DNA from 3 places in the Streptomyces sp. NPDC002566 genome. Region 3 is predicted to be linked to each of the others. Evidence: riboswitches for the same ligand, from Rfam matches in the RefSeq annotation. Region 3 holds a riboswitch; each other region holds the start of a gene.
What was found. Region 3 has a riboswitch for cyclic di-AMP ahead of ACFYXA_RS00440 (M23 family metallopeptidase). Riboswitches for the same ligand answer to the same signal wherever they lie in the genome.

Region 1 (7,023 bases), on a different contig from region 3:
GCATCGACGGGACGGCCGCGCGCTCGGCGTGGGTGGAGCGCAGCAGCCACTCGGCGATCTCGCGGACCCGCTCACGCGGGACACGGGAGTGGTGGATGGCCGCCGAGTCGTACTCCGGCAGCTCCTGCGCGATCGCCGACACCGTCGTCACCGAGCCCGCCAGACCCACCAGCGTGCGCGCCTCGCGCAGCGGGACCGTCTCCTCGGCGAGGTCGAGCGCGGCCTCGATGTCGGCGCGTATCGCCGCGATCTGCTCCGCGGTGGGCGGGTCGCTGACCGCGCCGTCCACCACGAGGTGCCGCTCGGTCATCCGCACACAGCCGACGTCCACCGAACGCGCCGCCCGCACCCGGTCGTCGCCGACCACGAACTCCGTCGAGCCGCCGCCGATGTCCACCACCAGGTAGGGCCTCGCCAGGTCGTCACGGCCCGTCAGTTCCCGCGTCGCCCCGGTGAAGGAGAACTCCGCCTCCTGGTCGCCGGAGATGACCTCCGGCTCCACACCGAGGATGTCCAGCACCCCGCGCACGAACTCGTCCCGGTTCTCGGCGTCACGGGAGGCGGAGGTGGCGACGAAGCGCAGCCGCTCGGCGCCGTGCTCCTTTATCACCGCCGCGTACTCCCGGCACGCGGCGAAGGTCCGCTCCAGCGCCTCGGGCGCCAGCCGGCCGGTGCGGTCGACGCCCTGCCCGAGGCGGACGATCGTCATACGCCGGTCCAGCTCGACGAGTTCACCGCTCGCGGGGTCCGCGTCGGCGACGAGCAGCCGGATCGAGTTCGTACCGCAGTCGACGGCGGCGACGCGGCTCACTGGGCCTCCCCCTCGCCGGACGGCGGCTCCGGCAGCGTCACGCAGGCGCCCTTGGCCCACCACTGGGGCAGCATCGCCAGCGCCTCGTCCCCGAGCGGGTTCACCCCGGGGCCCGCGGCCAGCGAGTGCGCCACGAGGACGTGCAGGCACTTCACCCGGTCCGGCATGCCGCCCGCGCTCGGGAAGCCCTTCAGCTCCTCGATCTCGTCGCGCCGCCGGACGTAGTCCTCGTGCGCGGCCCGGTAGGCGGCGGCGAGCTCCGGGTCCGTCCCCAGCCGCTCCGTCATCTCCTTCATCACGCCGTTCGCCTCCAGCGTGCCGATCGCGGAGTTCGCCTTGGGGCACGTCAGGTAGTACAGCGTCGGGAAGGGCGTGCCGTCGGGCAGACGGGGGGCCGTCTCGACGACGTCCGGCTGCCCGCAGGGGCAGCGGTGGGCGATCGCGCGCAGACCGCGCGGCGGGCGTCCGAGCTGCTGCCGGAAGGCCTCGACGTCCGCGTCGGTGGGCTCGGTGCGCTCGGTGGTCGGCGGGGGCGTTTCCATGACTGTCTTTCTATCGGTCATTCACTGGTCGGCGGCGTCGGACTTGTCGACCCCGTCCCAGACGTTCGAGTACCAGGGGCGGTCGGCGGCGCCGAGGTCGGTACGGGACTTCCTGGCGGCGCCCGGGTCGATGACGACGAAGCCCGTCTCCCCCGGCATCACGTAGTGCAGCCGCTCCCGGATCCGCTGCTCGGCATAGGCGTCGTCCTGCCACCGTGCCTTGAGGTCGCGCAGTTCCTCCACCCGCTGCCGGGCCTGCTCCCGCTCGCGCTGGAGGTCGGCGATCTCGGCGCGCTGGGAGACGTACTGGCGCATCGGGTAGGCGAGGGCCACCACGAGCGAGCACAGGACGAGCGCGAGCAGGGCGGCGCGGCCGGTGAGGCGGGAGCGGCGGGCCTGCCGTTTGGTCTGCGAGCGGTAGACACGGGCCGCCGTCTGCTCGCCGAGCAGCCTGATCCTGGTCGTGGTGGAGAACCGGTCCCGGTCCCTCACGGACATGTCCCCGCCTCCCGTCTCGTCCCGCGTGGCACGTGTTCCGTCCCGCGTCACACGCGCGTACGTCCCCGCACACGGTACGGGACCGGGTACGGGGACGTACGTACGACGCTGCCTGATGAGGACGTCAGGCCGTGGCCGCGTCTCAGTTCGTGAAGCGGAACCGGGGGAAGGCGCTGCGGCCGGCGTACACCGCGGCGTCGTCGAGGATCTCCTCGATGCGCAGCAGCTGGTTGTACTTGGCGACGCGGTCCGAGCGGGCCGGGGCGCCGGTCTTGATCTGACCGCAGTTCACGGCGACGGCGAGGTCGGCGATGGTGACGTCCTCGGTCTCGCCGGAGCGGTGGGACATCATGCACTTGAAGCCGTTGCGCTGGGCGAGCTCGACGGCGTCGAGGGTCTCGGTCAGCGAGCCGATCTGGTTCACCTTGACCAGCAGGGCGTTGGCGGCGCCCTCCTCGATGCCGCGGGCGAGGCGCTCGGGGTTGGTGACGAACAGGTCGTCGCCGACGAGCTGGACCTTGTCGCCGAGGCGCTCGGTGATGGTCTTCCAGCCCTCCCAGTCGTCCTCGAACAGCGGGTCCTCGATGGAGACCAGCGGGTACGCCTCGACGAGCTCGGCGTAGTAGTCGGTCATCTCGGCGGCGGAGCGCTCCTTGCCCTCGAAGACGTAGACGCCGTCCTTGTAGAACTCGGAGGCGGCGACGTCGAGCGCCAGGGCGATCTGCTCGCCGGGGGTGTAGCCGGCCTCCTTGACGGCCTCGAGGATGAGGTCGAGGGCGGCACGGTTGGAGTCCAGGTTCGGGGCGAAGCCGCCCTCGTCGCCGAGGCCGGTGCTCAGGCCCTTGCGCTTCAGCACCTTCTTGAGGGTGTGGTAGACCTCGGCGCCCCAGCGCAGGGCCTCGGAGAAGGACTCCGCGCCGATCGGGGCGATCATGAACTCCTGGATGTCCACGTTGGTGTCGGCGTGCGAGCCGCCGTTCAGGATGTTCATCATCGGCACCGGCAGCAGGTGCGCGTTGGGGCCGCCCAGGTAGCGGAACAGCGGCAGGTCGCTGGCCTCGGAGGCGGCGTGGGCGACGGCGAGGGAGACGCCGAGGATGGCGTTGGCGCCGAGGGAGCCCTTGTTGTCGGTGGCGTCCAGGTCGAACATGGCCTGGTCGATCAGGCGCTGCTCGGTGGCGTCGTAGCCGACGAGCTCGGGGCCGATCTGCTCGATGACGGCGAGGACGGCCTTCTCGACACCCTTGCCGAGGTAGCGGTCGGGGTCACCGTCGCGGAGTTCGACGGCCTCGAAGGCGCCGGTGGAAGCGCCGGAGGGGACGGCGGCACGACCCGTGCTGCCGTCGTCGAGGCCGACCTCGACCTCGACCGTGGGGTTGCCTCGGGAGTCCAGGATTTCCCGGGCTACGACGACGTCGATGGACGGCACGAGCATCTCCTTCATGGGATGTGACGCTGGTTCGACTAGAGCCTAACCGCCCCGGGGCCGTCGGCAGCCGACCGACCGTCCCGTGGACAGACAGACGGTACACATTGTTCCCGGCCGGAACAAAGAGGGGTGGCGAGGAAGGCGGGCGAACACCGGGAGAACGCCCGGCGGCGGGAAGAACGAACCCCGCCCCGGTGCGTACGGGGGAGAACGCACCGGGGCGGGGAGCCTGTGGGGACGGGGGCGGCCCTCACGAGGCCCCGGGTGTGCGGGCCTCGCTCGTGAGGACGCTGCGGCTTCGGCCGGAGCCGGGCGTCACTTCAGGTGAAGCTGCTGGCCCGGGTAGATGAGGTTGGCGTCCTCGACGATGTCCTTGTTCAGCTCGAAGAGCTTGGCCCAGCCGCCGGCGACCTTCTGCTTGGTGGCGATGGTGCTCAGGGTGTCGCCCTCGACGACCTTGTACTCGCCGTCGCCCTTCTTGACCTTCTCGCCGGTCGGCGTGGTGACCGTCTTCTGGCTCTTGACGGCCGGACGCTCGGTCGAGCGGGAGGCGCTCTGCTTCTCGGTGGAGCGGCTGCCCGAGTCCGAGGAGCCGGAACCGCTGCCGGAGGAGCCGGAACCGGAGCCGCTGCCGGAGGAGCCGCCGGTGTACGCGGCGCCGGACAGGCCCTTGCCGCAGACCGGCCATGCGCCCTTGCCCTGGCTCGACAGGACCTTCTCGGCGACCTGGATCTGCTGCGACTTGCTCGCCTTGTCGGCGGTGGAGGCGTACTGCGTGCCGCCGTACGCGGACCAGGTGGAGGCGGAGAACTGCAGCCCGCCGTAGTAGCCGTTGCCGGTGTTGATGGACCAGTTGCCGCCCGACTCGCACTGGGCGACGGCGTCCCACTCGGAGGAGGTGGCGGCGGAGGCGTTGCCCGCGGCCATCAGCGGGGCGGCGATGGCGACGCCGGTGACACCGGCCAGCGCGGCGGCACGGGTGGCCTTGGCGGGACGACGGTGCTTGCCCTTGGCGGAAAACAGCATGGTGGATCCCCTCACCGACGCCTACGAGGTGAGCTGTCGGGTTCGGGCCGGTTGGGTTGCCCGGCCACTCCTCCGTCGGAGGCGTGGCTTCACCCCTAGCCGGATCCAGCTGAACCGCTGGGCCCGGCGCTTACCTTGGGTCCCCCGCTCCTGCCCGCGGCGCATGATGCGACGACTGTTCCCGGGCGGCCGTCGGCAGGATTCGGCGTAGCGGCAGCCGGGGCTCGGGTTGCCGAGCGGTCACGACCGTAGGCACGGAACCGACGGAATATCAAAGACGAGAGGGGCCTCTGAGACTCATCCCACACTTTCACCGAAACGGACATTTATGAGCGAAATGTGACGTGAACTCCCCCCGTTTCGGGGGGTTTTCGGCCCTCTTGATCCACTCCTCCGCCGGGTCAGCCGACCACGGTGACCAGGGTCTGACCGGGTGCGATGTCGGCCGGGTCGGCGCCGATGGAGTCCCGGTTGGCGTCGTAGAGGGCGCGCCATCCGCCGTCGACGCCAAGGGAGTCGGCGATGGAGTCCAGGGAGTCGCCGTCGCGGACGGTGTAGGTGCCCGCGGCGCCGAGGGGATTGGCGGCGTGGCGGCCGGAGGAGGGGGTGGTGTCGCCGGCACTCTCCTCCGCGGTGGAGCCGCGGTGGCGTCCGGAGCCGAGGGCGTCGGCGCCGGGCGCCTCGGCGTCGGCGGAGCCCGCGGTGAGGGAGCCGGTGTCGACGAGGCTCCAGGAACCGGCATCCTGACCGGACTTGTCCGACTCGTCCAGTTTCGGGGACTCGGTGGGCGAGCTGTCACCCGCCTGTGCCCCACCGGAGCCGGCCGCGCTGCCCGGCTTCGACGAGCCGTCACCCGCAGGGGAGGGCGATTCGGATGAACTGGACGAAGGGGAGGAAGGAGACGAAGGTGACACGGAGGGCGAAGACTGCGAATCACCCGCACTCTTCTCCGATCCGGCGGAGCCGCTGCCGGACTCCTGGGAGGAGCCCGAGGAACCGGAGCCTCTGGAGAGGTCGGCCAGGCCGGAGGTGATCGAGGAGTCGGACGAGTCGTCCGCGAGGCCGGTGTCCACGTCGCCCGTGGCCGCGTCGGCGGTGAGCCCGGAGGTCAGGCCGCAGGTGCCCCACGCGCCCACACCCTCGCCGGCGAGGACCTTCTGGGCGACGGCGATCTGCTGGTTGCGGCTGGCCAGGTCGGGACGCGAGGCGTAGTCGCTCCCGCCGTACTTGTCCCAGTCCTCCTGACTGAGCGACAGACCGCCGTACTCGCCGCCGCCCTGGTTCGCGCTCCAGGAGCCGCCGCTCTCGCACTCCGCCACCCGGTCCCACACGGTGCCGTCGGCCGCGCTCGCCGCCGAGGCGCCGAGCAGGGGGATGGCGATGGCGGAGCCGGTCACACCGGCCGCGACGATGAGGGCCGGGGCCTGGCGGGGGCGACGGTGACGACCGTTCCCGGTGAGCATGCGAACGCCTTTCTCGAGACAGCAGTGCCCTCGCGGCGAGCGAAAGAGGGTCGCCGCGTTGACGAGTGAACGTATCGGCAGACGATCGCTTGTCACAAGTTAATGCCGCGTAGATCACGTGAAGATCACAGAGTTGAGAATCGGTCACCTTCGTTTCGCAATCCGGTCACACGCCATCAGGTTTGGGAGCCGGCGCGAGGTCTTCGCGGAGTCACCGTTCGACCGGGGTGAACTCCACGGGGAGGGTGCGCAGTCCGCGCATGATGAGGCCGCCGCGCCACCTCAACTCCTCGGGTTCCACGGCCAGTCGGAGGTCGGGGAGACGGGTGAGGAGGGTCGCCAGCGCGGTCTGCCCCTCCAGCCGTGCGAGGGGCGCGCCGAGGCAGTAGTGGATGCCGTGGCCGTAGCCGAGGTGCTGGTTGTCACGGCGGCTCAGGTCGAGGGTGTCGGGTTCGGTGAAGCGTTCCGGATCGCGGTCGGCCGCGGCGAGGACGACGAGGACGGGATCGCCGGCGGCGATGTCCTGGCCGCCGATGCTGAGCGGGCGGGTGGCGAACCGCCAGGTGGCGAGCTCCACCGGGCCGTCGTAGCGCAGGAGTTCCTCCACGCCGTTCTCCAGCAGGGCGCGGTCGCCCGCGGCGAGGGAGTCCTGCAGGCGGTGGCGCTGACCGGGGTGGGTGAGCAGGGCGTAGGTGCCGTTCCCGATCAGGTTCACGGTGGTCTCGAACCCGGCGAACAGGAGGATGAACGCCATGGCGGCGGCCTCGTTCTCGGTGAGGTGCTCGCCGTGGTCGGAGGCGCGGATGAGACCGGAGATGAGGTCCTCGCCGGGGACGGGTTCCGGTGTGAGGGCCTCGCGTTTGCGGTGGATGAGCTCGGCGAGATAGCCGCGCATCTTCTTCACCGACCGCGCGACTCCGCCGCGCGGCCCCCCGCCGTGCCGGATCATCATCCCCGCCCAGTCCCGGAAGTCGTCCTGGTCCTCGCGGGGGACGCCCAGCAGGTCGCAGATGGCGTAGATGGGCAGCGGGAAGGCGAAGTCGTGGATGAGGTCGGCGCTCCCCCGCGCCGCGAACCGGTCGATGAGGTCGTCGGTGAGCTCCTGGACGCGGGGCGCGAACTCCGCGACCCGGCGGGGGGTGAACGCCTTGCTGACGAGACGCCGCAGCCGGGTGTGGTCCGGCGGGTCGATGTTCAGCAGGTGCGTCATCAACTCGGCCTTGCGCTCACCGGGGATGCCGGTCTTGCCCTTGG
Region 2 (7,023 bases), on a different contig from region 3:
CGGTGATCTTCGGCAGGTCGGGGTCGCCCGAGTCGGCGAGCGCCGGGACGAGCCCGATCGTCGCCGCCGCGACGCCCACCACGGTGACCGGGACGACGTACCGCACGGCCTTGCGTCGTCCGACGGGCAGGTCGTCGGCCTCCCCGGCGTGCGTGCGGTCGTCGGATGCGAACGGTGCCATGTGTGCCTTACCTCCGTCGTCGGCGGCGGCTGGTCATCTCGGGTGCGACGGTCCCCACCACAAGCCGCCATTCTCACCCGAATCGGTGAGCGGTGGTGATTTCCGTGGTTTCCATATGACCAAACAACCCGCCTCGATACGTCAACCCGAGGGCGCAACTACGCGTACGCCTGCGGTATGACACGGGGGTTGAGCGGGTGGGGGTACCCGTAGGGGGCGGAGGGGGATCTGACGGGGTGAAGGGATTCCCAGGGGGCCGCTCAGGGGCGAAGGGATTCCCAGGGGGGCGCTCAGGGGTGAAGGGATTCCCAGGGGGGTCGCTCAGGGGGTGGAGGCGCGTGCCCTCGAGTGGCGGGGCGTCACCCCGCCCGGTGCACCACCGCGTCGCACAGCTCCAGCAGCGCCCGCTTCGCCTCGCACTCCCGCAGCGGCGCCAGCGCGGCCCGCGCCTCCTTGGCGTACCGCACGGTGTCCGCGCGGGCCTGCTCCAGCGCCGGGTGGGCCCGGAGGGCGGCCAGCGCCTCCGCGTGCCGCGCGTCGTCGCTGAGGTCGGAGTCGAGCAGTTCGCAGAGCGCGATGTCCTCCGGCAGCGACAGCCGCTCCGCGCGCTCCCGCAGCCGCAGCACCGGCAGCGTGGGGATGCCCTCCCGCAGGTCCGTCCCGGGCGTCTTGCCCGACTCGTGCGAGTCCGAGGCGATGTCCAGGACGTCGTCCGCGAGCTGGAAGGCGACCCCGAGCCGCTCCCCGTACTGGGTGAGCACGTCGACGACCGTCTCGTCGGCGCCGGACATCATCGCGCCGAAGCGGCACGCCACCGCGACCAGGGAGCCGGTCTTGCCGCCCAGCACGTCGAGGTAGTGCTCGACCGGGTCCCGGCCGTCCGTCGGACCGGCCGTCTCCAGGATCTGGCCGGTGACCAGCCGTTCGAACGCCTCCGCCTGCACCCGGACCGCCTCGGGCCCGAGGTCGGCGAGGATGTGGGAGGCGCGGGCGAAGAGGAAGTCGCCGGTGAGCACCGCGACCGAGTTGCCCCACCGCGTGTTCGCGCTGGACACCCCGCGCCGCACCTCGGCCTCGTCCATCACGTCGTCGTGGTACAGCGTGGCCAGGTGGGTCAGCTCGACGACCACGGCGGACGGCACGATGCCCGGCGCGTGCCGGTCCCCGAACTGCGCCGACAGCATCACCAGCAGGGGCCGGAACCGCTTCCCGCCCGCCTTCACCAGATGCTGCGCGGCCTCGGTGATGAAGGGGACCGCACTCTTGGTGGCCTCGAACAGGCCTTCCTCGACAGCCGCCAATCCGGCCTGGACATCGGCTTCCAGAGCCTGGTCCCGCACGCTCAGCCCAAACGGCCCGACGACGGTCACGAGGGGTCTCCTGTCTGCTGGTGTCCGCTGGCGCTCACACGGTTTGTCGATAGGTCGCCGACCTCACTCAAGTCAGCGTATCCGGTCATGTTTCGATCACCGATAAGCCCCCACGTCCCCCGGCCCCACGTCGCCCGACCGGGAGGTGCCGCGTCCGGCCCGCGAAGCGCCGGTACCCCGGAAACTCCCCTCCACCCCGCCGACCGACGACGACCCCCGATGTGCCGAATCTCACGACGCCCGCCAAATAAATCGGAACCTGGGCACTAAATCAGACATTCCGCTCCGTTAATTCCATCGGATTCCGCTCACGCCCTTTTAAAAGCGACTTGGAACCCGATGTCCGATTTAGTCGGTCTTGTCATCGCGGGTGAGTTGGCTCACTTCACCGCCGGAGGCGCGGGAATCCGCCAGCCCCTGGATCCCCCACCGCGTCACGCGAGTTGACGCTTGCCGAATGCAAAGGATCAAGCGCCCCATAAACACCAGACCAAGGTCAATAGGGGTTTTCCGTGATTCCGACACTTGTTTCGGACATGTGCTCTCGCATACGTTCCCGGCCAGCCGGACAGACGCCTCATCCTGCCGCCGTCCGGCGACTTCCATCGACGAACCACTCGCGCACGGCAGGAGCGGGGGACTCAGGCAGAACGCCGGACCGGAGTACGTCACGCACGTGCCGGGCCGGCTCGGGGTGAAGTCGTGTCGCCGTGCCCCACGGCGCCGACCGGGCAGCTCTCGCCCGAACCCGACAGCTCACCCCGCAGGCGCCGGAGAGGAACGTCCCCATGTCCGCTGCCGCTCAGCACCGCCGCCGCTTCATCCGCGCCATCGCCGTCGCCTGCGCCGGCGTCGCCGCGCTCGCCCTCCCCGTCGCCGGAGCGAGCACCGCCTCGGCCGCCACCACCGCCGCCCCCGAGACCACGCTCGCCGGCTACCCCAACAACCTGGACGGGTGGATCCGCCAGTCGCTCGCCATCATGGCCGAGAAGAAGATCCCGGGCACCTACCACGGCATCTACCGCAACATCATCCGCGAGTCCTCGGGCAACCCGAACGCCATCAACCTGTGGGACTCCAACGCGGCGAAGGGCACCCCGTCCAAGGGGCTGCTCCAGGTCATCGACCCGACCTTCGCCGCGTACCACGTCGCCGGCACCGCGTACGACCCCTACGACCCGGTCGCCAACATCACCGCCGCCTGCAACTACGCGGCGGCCCGGTACGGCTCCATCGACAACGTCTTCGGCGCGTACTAGACGTACCCGTAGGACCCGGAGACCCGCAGTACCCGGGGCTCCGTAGACACGTAGGACCCGTAGACACGTAGGACCCGTAGCCCCGTAGGACCCGTAGCCCCGCAGGGTCCGTGCGTCTAGGGGAAGAGTCGTTCGAGGACGACGGCCACGCCGTCGTCCTCGTTCGACGCCGTCACCTCGTCGGCCACCGCCTTGAGCTCGGGGTGGGCGTTCGCCATCGCCACGCCGCGCGCCGCCCAGTCGAACATGGGGATGTCGTTGGGCATGTCGCCGAAGGCGAGCGTGTCCTGAGGCCGCAGACCGAGGTGCTCGGCGGCCAGGGCGAGTCCCGTCGCCTTGGTGACGCCGGACGGCTGGAGTTCCACCGTGCCCGGCCCCGACATGGTGACGGTGGCGAGCGAACCCACCACCGAGCGGGCCGTCGCCGCCAACTCGTCGTCGGACAGGGTGGGATGGCGCAGCAGCACCTTGCTGATCGGCTCGCACCACAGGTCCTCGCGCGAGTCGACCCGCAGGGCCGGCAGGGTCGGGTGCGGCATCCGGTAGCCCGGCTCGATGAGGGTCAGCCCGTCGACGCCGTTCTGGTCGACCGCCGCGTACACCTGGCCGACCTCGGCCTCGATCTTGCCCAGGGCCACCTCGGCCAGCTCCCGGTCCAGGGTGACCGACCACAGCAGGCGGTCCGCCGCGATGTCGTACACCTGCGCGCCCTGTCCGCACACCGCGAGCCCCCTGCTCCGCAGGATCCTCAGCAGCGGCCGCACCCGTGGTGCCGGGCGGCCGGTCACCACGAGGTGACGGGCGCCGGCGGCCGCGACCCGTGCGAGCGCGTCGAGCGACCGGTCGGAGAACGTGTCGTCGTCGCGGAGCAGCGTTCCGTCCAGGTCGGTGGCGATGAGGGTGTACGCGGAGCGCGCGGCATATGCGTGAGGTGCGGCCATGACCAGAGAATACGGATCCCGGACACCCTCAACTCACCGCCGATTCAACCGTTCCGCAGGGAGGGAAAGGGCGGTTCTGCACCGGTTGGCAACAACATGGTCCGCTACCTACCGCTCGCACCGTCTGGAGGGGTACCGTCCACAGTGTCCGGGGGGACTTGATCGGGGGGTCAGGTTGAACAGTGGACGTATCCGTGTGCTGGAGCCGGAGGATCTCGGCGAGGGGGAACGGGAGCGGTGGCGCGCGCTGCGCGCGGCGTCGACCGCTCCACGCAACCCCTTCATGGAACCCGAGTTCGCCGACGCAGTGGGGCGCGTGCGCCCGCGCACGCGTGTGGCGGTGGTGTACGAGGGGCGCGAACCGGTCGGCTTCCTGCCCCACGAGCGGGGCCCGCTGGGACGGGGGCAGGCCCTCGCGTACGGCGTCTGCGACGCGCAGGGGGCCGTACTGAGCCCGGGGCTCCGGCTGGACGCGGCCGAACTGATGCGCGCCTGCTCCCTGTCGAGCTTCGCCTTCGACAACCTGGAGGCGGAGCAGGGCCTGTTCACGCGGTACGCGGCGGCCGAGTACGCCTCCTACGTCATCGACGTGGAGAAGGGGTACGAGACCTACGAGTCCGTCCTGCGCGCACAGTCGCCGAAGTTCCTGAGGACGACGCTCGCCAAGGAGCGCAGGCTCGGCCGGCAGGCCGGACCGCTGCGGTTCGTGTTCGACGAGCGGGATCCCGCCGCGCTGCGCACGCTCATGGCGTGGAAGTCCGCCCAGTACCGGCGCACCGGGCGCCGGGACCGGTTCGCCCAGCAGTGGATCACCCGGCTCGTGCACCGGCTCGCGACCGAGACGCGCGCCCCTGACTGCTCCGGCGCGCTGTCCGTCCTCTATGCCGGCGGGCGGCCCGTCGCCGCCCACTTCGGGCTGCGGTCGACGACCGTCCTGGCCTGCTGGTTCCCCGCCTACGACCCGGCGTTCGCGAAGTACTCGCCGGGTCTGGTGCTGCATCTGCGGATGGCGGAGGCGGCCGCCGCCGAAGGCATCGGCCTGCTGGATCTGGGGCGCGGCGCGGCCGAGTACAAGGACTCGCTGAGAACGGGCGAGCTGCCCGTGTACGAGGGGGCGTGGACGCGGCCGTGGGCGGGCGCCGCACTGCACTGGCTCAGCCGGGAGCCGTCCCGCCGCGCCCACCACTTCGTCCGCAGCCGGCCGAGGCTGGCCTCGGCGGCGAACCGGGCGCTGAGGAGCGCGGGCCGGATCCGGGGGAGGTGAGGGCGGTTGACGGGGAGGAGCCTGCGGTTCGGGAGAGGGGAGCACATCGTGTCGCGTGCGCCACGTGTCCAGCGGGAGATCCGAAGGTTCCTGGACATCGGTCCGGTTCAGGTCGCCGAACTGGATCTGCCCGACGGGGACGCGTACGCGGGTGGGGACGCTGGTGCCGATGGGGACGTCGGTGTCGGTCGGGACGCCGGTGGGGAGGTGTCGTTGAGGCCCGGGCCCGGCAGTCCGCCCGTCACGCACGGCGAGGTGTTCCTCCTGGTGAGGAGGGGTGGCCGGCCGGTCGGCACTCTGCTCGGACGGGTCCCGGAGGGCGCCGACCCCAGGACCGTTCTCGCCGCGCAGGCCCGGGAGCAGGTGGGCCCACGGCCGGCGCCGACCGCGCCTCCCGCACCGTCCACCACCGCCCCCACGCCTCCCGTGCCGTTCACCACCGTCGTGATCGCCACCCGCGAGCGCACCGACCGGCTGGCGCACGCGCTCGACTCGCTGCTCGCCCAGGACCATCCCGACTTCGAGATCGTCGTCGTGGACAACGCGCCGACCACGGACACCACGCGGGAGCTGATCGAACGCAAGTACGGCGAGCGGGTGCGCCACATCGTCGAGCCGGTGCCCGGTCTCGCCGTCGCGCACAACAGGGGCGTCCGGGCCGCGCACGGCGAGGTCGTCGCCTTCACCGACGACGACGTCGTGGCCGACCCGCGCTGGCTCACCGAACTCACCACTCCCTTCGCCGCCGACCCCGGCCTCGGCTGCGTCACCGGCCTGATCCTGCCCGCGCGGCTGCGCACCCCGGCCCAGGTGCTGCTGGAGAGTCACGGCGGCTTCGCGAAAGGCTTCACGGCACGGACGTACGACCCGTACGACCCGCCCGCCGACGAGCCGCTGTTCCCCTTCACCGCGGGCCGGTTCGGCTCCGGCGCGAACATGGCGTTCCGGGCGGACGTGCTGCGCGCGGTCGGCGGCTTCGACCCGGCGACCGGCGCCGGCACCCCGGCCCGAGGGGGCGACGACCTGTACGGGTTCGTCCGCGTCCTCGCCCAGGGCCACCGACTGCACTACACGCCGCTGGCCCTGGTCTGGCACCACCACCGTCAGACCTGGCGCGACCTGGAGAACCAGGCGTACGGCTACGGCGCCGGCCTCACCGCCTACCTGACCGCCCTCCTGGTCAACCGCCCCTCCCTCCTCCCGGCGTTCCTCGCCCATCTGCCCCGGGGGCTGGCCCACGCCCGGACGCTGACGGCCGGCCGGGAGGCGGGGGCCGAGACGGAGGCGCGCGCGGGTGCGGGCGGCGGCGCTCTCGTGGGTGCGAGCACCGGAGTGGAAGCCGGTGCGCGGAGTGCGCCCGGGGGGTACGACGAGCGGACGCACGCCTGGCCTCGGCGGCTGTCGCGGCTGCAGCGCAGGGGGATGCTGTACGGCCCCGTGGGCTATCTCCGCGCCCGACGAGCACTCGTCGGCCCCCTGAGGCGCTCTGCGGACGAGCCGTTGGACGGGCCGTTCACGCCGCCGGGAGGTGCGCGATGACCGCCGTACCGGTGCTGCTGTATCACGCCGTGACGGACGACCCGCCGGACTGGATCGCCGAGTTCACGGTCGGTCCGAAGGAGTTCGGCCGGCATCTCGACGCCGTGGTCGACAGCGGCCGTACGCCCGTCACCATCAGCGCGCTCGCCGACCACCTCGCGGGGCGGGTGCCGCTGCCGGCCCGGCCGGTGCTGCTCACCTTCGACGACGGCTTCGCCGACCTGCCCGGCCCGACCGCCGACGCGCTGGCCGGACGCGGACTGTCCGCCACCGCCTACCTCACCACCGGCGCCATCGCCCCGGGCGGCCGCAGTCTGCTGCCGCCCGCGCCGATGATGACGCTGGCGGACGCGGCACGGCTTGAGCAGTCCGGCATGGAGATCGGCAGTCACACGGTCACCCACGCCCAGTTGGACACCCTGGGACCGAGGGCGCTGGCCCGCGAACTGCAGGCGTCACGAGCCGTGTT
Region 3 (7,023 bases):
ACCAACTACTTCGAGACCATGCCCGCGCACCAGCTGGAGCTCGCCCTCTGGCTGGAGGCCGACCGCATGGGCTCCCTGCTGACCGCCCTGGACGACGAGTCGATGGAGAACCAGCGCGACGTCGTCAAGAACGAGCGCCGTCAGCGCTACGACAACGTGCCCTACGGCACCGCCTTCGAGAAGCTCACGGCCCTCGCCTACCCGGAGGGCCACCCCTACCACCACACGCCGATCGGCTCCATGGCCGACCTGGACGCGGCGACCCTGGAGGACGCGCGCGCGTTCTTCCGCACGTACTACGCGCCGAACAACGCCGTCCTGTCGGTCGTCGGCGACATCGACCCCGAGCAGACTCTCGCCTGGATCGAGAAGTACTTCGGGTCCATCCCCGGCCACGACGGCAAGCCCGCGCCCCGGGACGGCTCCCTGCCGGACGTCATCGGCGAGCAGCTGCGCGAGGTCGTCGAGGAGGAGGTCCCGGCGCGCGCCCTGATGGCCGCCTACCGTCTGCCGCAGGACGGCACGCGCGAGTGCGACGCCGTCGACCTGGCGCTCACCGTCCTCGGCGGCGGCGAGTCCTCCCGCCTCTACAACCGCCTGGTGCGCCGCGACCGCACCGCGGTGGCGGCCGGCTTCGGTCTGCTGCGGCTCGCGGGAGCGCCCTCGCTCGGCTGGCTGGACGTGAAGACCTCCGGCGACGTCGAGGTGCCCGTCATCGAGACCGCCATCGACGAGGAGCTCGCCCGGTTCGCCGAGGAGGGCCCCACGGACGAGGAGATGGAGCGCGCCCAGGCGCAGTTGGAGCGCGAGTGGCTGGACCGCCTGGGCACGGTCGCCGGCCGCGCCGACGAACTGTGCCGGTTCGCCGTGCTGTTCGGCGACCCGCAGCTCGCCCTGACCGCCGTCCAGCGCGTGCTGGACGTGACGGCGGAGGAGGTGCGCGAGGTCGCGAAGGCCCGGCTGCGCCCCGACAACCGCGCGGTGCTGGTGTACGAGCCCACCGAGCCCACTGAGGGCACGGAGAGCGCCGACGGCGCCGAAGCCGCCGCGACCACCGCCGACGACCACGACGAGGAGGCGGCCAAGTGACCGAGCTCGCCACGATGGACTTCCACCCCCAGCCGCAGGCGGGCGACGCCAAGCCGTGGGCGTTCCCGGCGCCCGAGCGCGGAACCCTCGACAACGGGCTGACCGTCCTGCACTGCCACCGCCCCGGCCAGCAGGTCGTCGCCGTCGAGGTCCTCCTCGACGCGCCCCTGGACGCCGAGCCGGCCGGCCTGGACGGCGTCGCCACGATCATGGCGCGCGCCTTCTCCGAGGGCACCGACAAGCACTCCGCCGAGGAGTTCGCCGCCGAGCTGGAGCGCTGCGGCGCCACCCTCGACGCCCACGCCGACCACCCCGGCGTCCGTGTGAGCCTGGAGGTGCCCGCCTCCCGGCTGGCCAAGGCCCTCGGTCTGGTCGCCGACGCCCTCAGGGCGCCCGCGTTCGCCGACAGCGAGGTCGAGCGCCTCGTCCGCAACCGCCTGGACGAGATCCCGCACGAGCTGGCCAACCCCTCCCGGCGTGCGGCCAAGGAGCTCTCCAGGGAGCTGTTCCCGGCCGACGCGCGCATGTCGCGCCCGCGTCAGGGCAGCGCGGAGACGGTCGAGAACATCGACTCCGCGGCCGTGCGCGCCTTCTACGAGAAGCACGTCCGCCCCGCCACGGCCACCGCCGTGATCGTCGGCGACCTCACCGACGTCGACCTGGCGGCGCTCCTCGGCGACACCCTGGGCGCGTGGACGGGCTCCGCCGCTCAGCCGCGCCCGGTGCCGCCGGTCACCGCCGACGACAACGGCCGGGTCGTCATCGTGGACCGCCCCGGCGCCGTCCAGACGCAGCTGCTGATCGGCCGTATCGGACCCGACCGGCACGCACGCGTGTGGCCCGCGCAGGTGCTCGGCACGTACTGCCTGGGCGGCACCCTCACCTCCCGTCTGGACCGCGTCCTCCGGGAGGAGAAGGGCTACACCTACGGCGTGCGCGCCTTCGGGCAGGTCCTGCGGTCCGCTCCGGACGGCTCGGGCGCCGCCATGCTCGCCATCAGCGGCTCGGTCGACACCCCCAACACCGGCCCCGCGCTGGACGACCTGTGGAAGGTGCTGCGCACGCTGGCCGAGGGCGGGCTGACCGACGCCGAGCGCGACGTCGCCGTGCAGAACCTCGTCGGCGTGGCGCCGCTGAAGTACGAGACCGCCGCGGCCGTCGCCGCCACGCTCGCCGACCAGGTCGAGCAGCACCTGCCGGACGACTTCCAGGCGACGCTCTATCAGCAGCTCGCCGCCACCGGCACCGTGGAGGCCACGGCGGCCGCCGTGAGCGCCTTCCCGGTGGACCGTCTGGTGACCGTGCTCGTCGGTGACGCGGCGCAGATCAAGGAGCCGGTCGAGGCTCTCGGCATCGGCGAGGTGAAGGTCGTCACGGCCGACTGAACCACCCGCACGCGCGCGTGGAGTCCCGGTGACGGATGTGTCACCGGGACTCCCTGTTGTCCGGATGATGTCCGAATTGAGGGAGTGACAGCCTGTCTGCCCTGTGGGATGCGCTACAAAAGGCGGCTTACGTTTGGGAATTGACAGCGGCCCCGTCTAGGTTCGTCCGGGCTGTCCGTCGGGCACTGCGCCGCACCCGCGGCACCGGACAGTCATCGCCGAGTCCCCGTACGGCGCGAGCCAGGGGAGCCGGGGACCCAACTGCGAAGTCCCTGGGGTGAATCGGACGCCCGCGCGAGTCGCGAGGGGGTCCGTAGGAGACCTTCCTGCTCCGAACCCGTCAGCTAACCCGGTAGGCGAGAGGGAAGGAAAGGACCGCTCAACTTCATGGCGTTCACCTGCGCCACCGGGAAGCACCGTCGTCCCGGTCGGATGCGGCGCACCTCTGCGCGCGCGGCGAGCATCGCCGCACTGACCACCACGGGCGTCATCGCCACCGTCGCCTCCGGCTCCGCCGTCGCCGCCGAGCCCACGCCCTCCGTCGAGCAGACCGGCCTCGTCCCGGTCGTCACCGTCGGCGACTCCGTCGCCCAGCGAGTCGACGACCAGGCCGCCGCCCAGCAGCAGGCGGCCGAGGAGGCCGCCGAGGTGAAGAAGGCCGCCGTGATGGCAGCCATGAAGGTCAGGGAGGAGCGCGCGGCCAGGGCGCGTGCCGCCCGCGCCGCCGAGCGCAAGCGCCTGAACACCTTCGTCCCGCCGATCAGCGGCTCGTACGTCTCCACGAGCTACAAGTCCGGCGGCTCCCTGTGGTCCTCCGGCAGCCACACCGGCATCGACTTCCACGCCTCCAGCGGCACCACCGTGCACGCCGTCGGGCTCGGCACCGTCGTCGAGGCCGGCTGGGGCGGCGCCTACGGCAACCAGGTCGTGATCCGGATGAGCGACGGCACGTACACCCAGTACGGCCACCTGTCGTCCATCAGCGTCTCGGTGGGCGAGCAGGTCACCCCGGGCCGGCAGATCGGCCTGTCGGGAGCCACCGGCAACGTCACCGGCCCGCACCTGCACTTCGAGGCCCGCACCAGCCCGGAGTACGGCTCGGACATCGACCCCGTCGCCTACCTCCGCAAGCACGGCTTGAACGTCTGACGCCGCACGGCGCACCGAACCAAAAGCCCGGCCCCCGGGGGACGCACCGACAGCGTCCCCCGGGGGCCGGGCTTTTGCCGTTTTCCCCGCTTCACCGCCTCCGCTGTCCAAAAAATATCCATGGATTCCGGCCCGCCGTCGGAAATTCCCGCACATTGCAATAGAGTCACGGAACGGACGTCACTCGTCGACGTTTCGCGGGGACAAAGGCGGAGGTCGGTCATGCGTATTCCGGCGCACTCGGTGTGCACGGCCATCCGGGACGACATCGTCGCGGGTGTCTACGAGCGCGGCAGCCGCCTCACCGAGGAACTGCTCGCCCGCCGCTACGGAGTCTCACGGGTCCCCGTCCGCGAGGCGCTGCGCACGCTGGAGGCGGAGGGTTTCGTCGTCACGCGACGGCACGCGGGCGCGTGCGTGGCGGAACCGACCGAGCAGGAGGCCGCCGACCTGCTGGAGATGCGCCTGCTGCTGGAGCCGCTCGGCGCGTCCAGGGCCGCCCAGCGGCGCACCGAGGCGCATCTGAAGGTGCTGCGCGGCCTGGTCCGGCTGGGCCAGGAGCGCGCCAGGCGGGGAGGCAGCGAGGACCTGCGCTCCCTGGGCGGCTGGTTCCACGAGACGCTCGCCCAGGCCTGCGGCAGCCACGCCCTGTCCTCCACGCTGACCGGGCTGCGTCACAAGATCGTCTGGATGTACGCGGTGGAGGCGCCGGCCGACCCGGTGGAGTCCTGGGCGGAGCACGGCGCGATCGTGGACGCGGTGGCGCGCGGCGACGGGGAGCGCGCGCGGGCGATCACGGCGCTGCACACCGAGCGCGCCGCCGCCGCGCACCGGCTGCGCTTCACCGGCGGGGACGGGGCGGAGCGTGTGAGGACTTCGCAACACGCCGTCAACACGTCAGGCCGCCGGCATTAACACGGGAGCCGTATACAAAGAGGGGATATTCGGCGGAGACGTATTTCCGCTGCCTTTTCATGTTGCGCGCCCGGAATTGACCGGTCGTGCTTTCCGCGCGTCCGCGAACCCGTACGCCGGCCTTTTTCGCACCTCTCGGAGGAACGGGATTTCCCCCGCCGAAAATTGCCGAAATTGCGGCTGGCCGGCGAGTGGCCGGTGCGGGGCGAAAACGGCGGAGCCGCGCCGCCCGGGTGGGGCGACGCGGCTCCAAGGGTGCCGCGAGCGTGGGCTCAGACGGTCTCGGGAAGCTCCTCGAGACCTTCGGAGACCAGCTTGGCCAGCCGGTCCAGGGCGGCGTCCGCGCCCTCGGCGTCGGAGGCGAGGACGATCTCCTCGCCGCCCTGGGCGCCCAGACCGAGGACGGCCAGCATGGACGCCGCGTTGACGGGGTCGCCGCCCGCCTTGGCGATCGTCACCGGGACGCCTGCGGCCGTGGCGGCTCGGACGAAGATGGAGGCGGGGCGGGCGTGGAGGCCCTCGGCCCAGCCGACGTTGACGCGGCGCTCAGCCATGTGATGCTGCCCTTCGCTGTTCAGGGTTGTCTAGACCAGTGTTCCACACGTGAAGCACCTTGGAACGGGGTCGCCCCGTTCTGCCGGTGGACGTGGGATCGCGGCCTCGACCCCACGGTTTCGTCCTCACAGACTGCCTCGCGCCGTTGTCGTACGCGAGCCGTACTCTGGGCCCCATGCAGAGCGCGCCGGACCGGCACGAGTACCCCGCCCACTGGGAAGCCGACGTGGTGCTGCGCGACGGCGGCACCGCGCGCATCCGCCCCATCACCGTCGATGACGCCGAGCGCCTGGTCAGCTTCTACGAGCAGGTCTCGGACGAGTCGAAGTACTACCGCTTCTTCGCGCCCTACCCGCGTCTGTCCGCCAAGGACGTCCACCGCTTCACGCACCACGACTTTGTGGACCGGGTGGGACTCGCGGCCACGGTCGGCGGCGAGTTCATCGCCACCGTACGCTATGACCGCATCGGCGCCGACGGCATGCCCGCCTCCGCACCCGCCGACGAGGCCGAGGTCGCCTTCCTCGTGCAGGACGCCCACCAGGGCAGGGGCGTCGCCTCGGCGCTGCTGGAACACATCGGGGCCGTCGCCCGCGAGCGCGGGATCCGCCGGTTCGCCGCCGAGGTGCTCCCCGCCAACAGCAAGATGATCAAGGTGTTCACGGACGCCGGGTACACCCAGAAGCGCAGCTTCGAGGACGGCGTCGTCCGTCTGGAGTTCGACCTCGAACCCACCGAGCGCTCCCTGGCGGTGCAGCGCGCGCGTGAGCAGCGCGCCGAGGCCCGTTCCGTGCGACGGCTCCTGGCCCCCGGTTCGGTCGCCGTCGTCGGCGTCGGACGCGCGCCCGGCGGCGTCGGCCGCGGCGTCCTCGGCAACCTGCGGGACGCGGGCTTCACCGGGCCCCTCTACGCGGTGAACAAGGCGTTCCCCGAAGACCTCAAGGAGATCGACGGGGTACCCGCCCACCGCTCCGTGGGGGAGATCGACGGACACGTCGACCTGGCGGTCGTCGCCGTCCCCGCCGAACACGTGCCCGAGGTCGTCGCCGAGTGCGGTGAGCACGGGGTGCAGGGACTCGTCGTGCTCGCCGCAGGCTACGCCGAGAGCGGCCCCGAAGGGCGCGAGCGCCAGCGCGCACTCGTCCGCCACGCGCGCGCGTACGGCATGCGGATCATCGGCCCCAACGCCTTCGGGATCGTCAACACCGCACCGACGGTGCGGCTCAACGCCTCACTGGCGCCGGAGATGCCGCGGCCCGGCCGCATCGGCCTGTTCGCCCAGTCCGGCGCCATCGGCGTCGCCCTCCTGTCCCGTCTGCACCGGCGCGGCGGAGGCGTCACCGGCGTCACCGGCGTGTCCACGTTCGTCTCCTCCGGCAACCGCGCCGACGTCTCCGGCAACGACGTCCTCCAGTACTGGTACGACGACCCCGACACCGATGTGGCCCTGATGTACCTGGAGTCCATCGGCAACCCCCGCAAGTTCACCCGCCTCGCACGCCGTACGGCGGCGGCGAAGCCCCTGGTGGTCGTGCAGGGCGCCGGATCCGCGCCGCAGGGCCACGCGGTACGGGCCACCCGGCTGCCGCACGCGACCGTGTCCGCGCTGCTGCGGCAGGCCGGGGTGATCCGGGTGGAGACCATCACCGAACTCGTCGACACCGGCCTGCTGCTCGCCCGCCAGCCGCTGCCGAACGGCCCCCGGGTGGCCATCCTCGGCAACTCCGAGTCGCTCGGCCTGCTGACGTACGACGCGTGCCTCTCCCAGGGCCTGCGCCCGCTGCGGCCGCGGGACCTGACCACCCAGGCCACGGCGGAGGACTTCCACGCGGCACTGGCCCGCGCCCTGGCCGACGACGCCTGCGACGCGGTGGTGGTCACGGCGATCCCCGCGATCGGCGAGGCGTCGCCCGGTGACGCGGAACTGGCC

Region 1: another riboswitch for cyclic di-AMP. It lies ahead of ACFYXA_RS23760 (transglycosylase family protein); the one in region 3 lies ahead of ACFYXA_RS00440 (M23 family metallopeptidase).
Region 2: another riboswitch for cyclic di-AMP. It lies ahead of ACFYXA_RS20820 (transglycosylase SLT domain-containing protein); the one in region 3 lies ahead of ACFYXA_RS00440 (M23 family metallopeptidase).

The regions. Positions count from the first base shown of each region.
Region 1 is NZ_JBIARD010000005.1:486,461-493,483, reverse strand. Features, by position in the region: gene ACFYXA_RS23780 (exopolyphosphatase) at 1-811, opposite strand, end outside; gene ACFYXA_RS23775 (DUF501 domain-containing protein) at 808-1,353, opposite strand; gene ACFYXA_RS23770 (septum formation initiator family protein) at 1,375-1,851, opposite strand; gene eno (phosphopyruvate hydratase) at 1,994-3,280, opposite strand; gene ACFYXA_RS23760 (transglycosylase family protein) at 3,596-4,306, opposite strand; cyclic di-AMP (ydaO/yuaA leader) riboswitch at 4,310-4,478, opposite strand; gene ACFYXA_RS23755 (transglycosylase family protein) at 4,708-5,769, opposite strand; gene ACFYXA_RS23750 (cytochrome P450) at 5,981-7,023, opposite strand, start outside.
Region 2 is NZ_JBIARD010000004.1:795,582-802,604, forward strand. Features, by position in the region: gene ACFYXA_RS20810 (outer membrane lipoprotein carrier protein LolA) at 1-181, opposite strand, end outside; gene ACFYXA_RS20815 (polyprenyl synthetase family protein) at 541-1,551, opposite strand; cyclic di-AMP (ydaO/yuaA leader) riboswitch at 2,193-2,336, shown strand; gene ACFYXA_RS20820 (transglycosylase SLT domain-containing protein) at 2,340-2,810, shown strand; gene ACFYXA_RS20825 (HAD family hydrolase) at 2,927-3,751, opposite strand; gene ACFYXA_RS20830 (GNAT family N-acetyltransferase) at 3,927-5,015, shown strand; gene ACFYXA_RS20835 (glycosyltransferase) at 5,064-6,554, shown strand; gene ACFYXA_RS20840 (polysaccharide deacetylase family protein) at 6,551-7,023, shown strand, end outside.
Region 3 is NZ_JBIARD010000001.1:107,972-114,994, forward strand. Features, by position in the region: gene ACFYXA_RS00430 (M16 family metallopeptidase) at 1-1,089, shown strand, start outside; gene ACFYXA_RS00435 (M16 family metallopeptidase) at 1,086-2,474, shown strand; cyclic di-AMP (ydaO/yuaA leader) riboswitch at 2,681-2,848, shown strand; gene ACFYXA_RS00440 (M23 family metallopeptidase) at 2,862-3,623, shown strand; gene ACFYXA_RS00445 (GntR family transcriptional regulator) at 3,846-4,538, shown strand; gene ACFYXA_RS00450 (HPr family phosphocarrier protein) at 4,811-5,092, opposite strand; gene ACFYXA_RS00455 (GNAT family N-acetyltransferase) at 5,269-7,023, shown strand, end outside.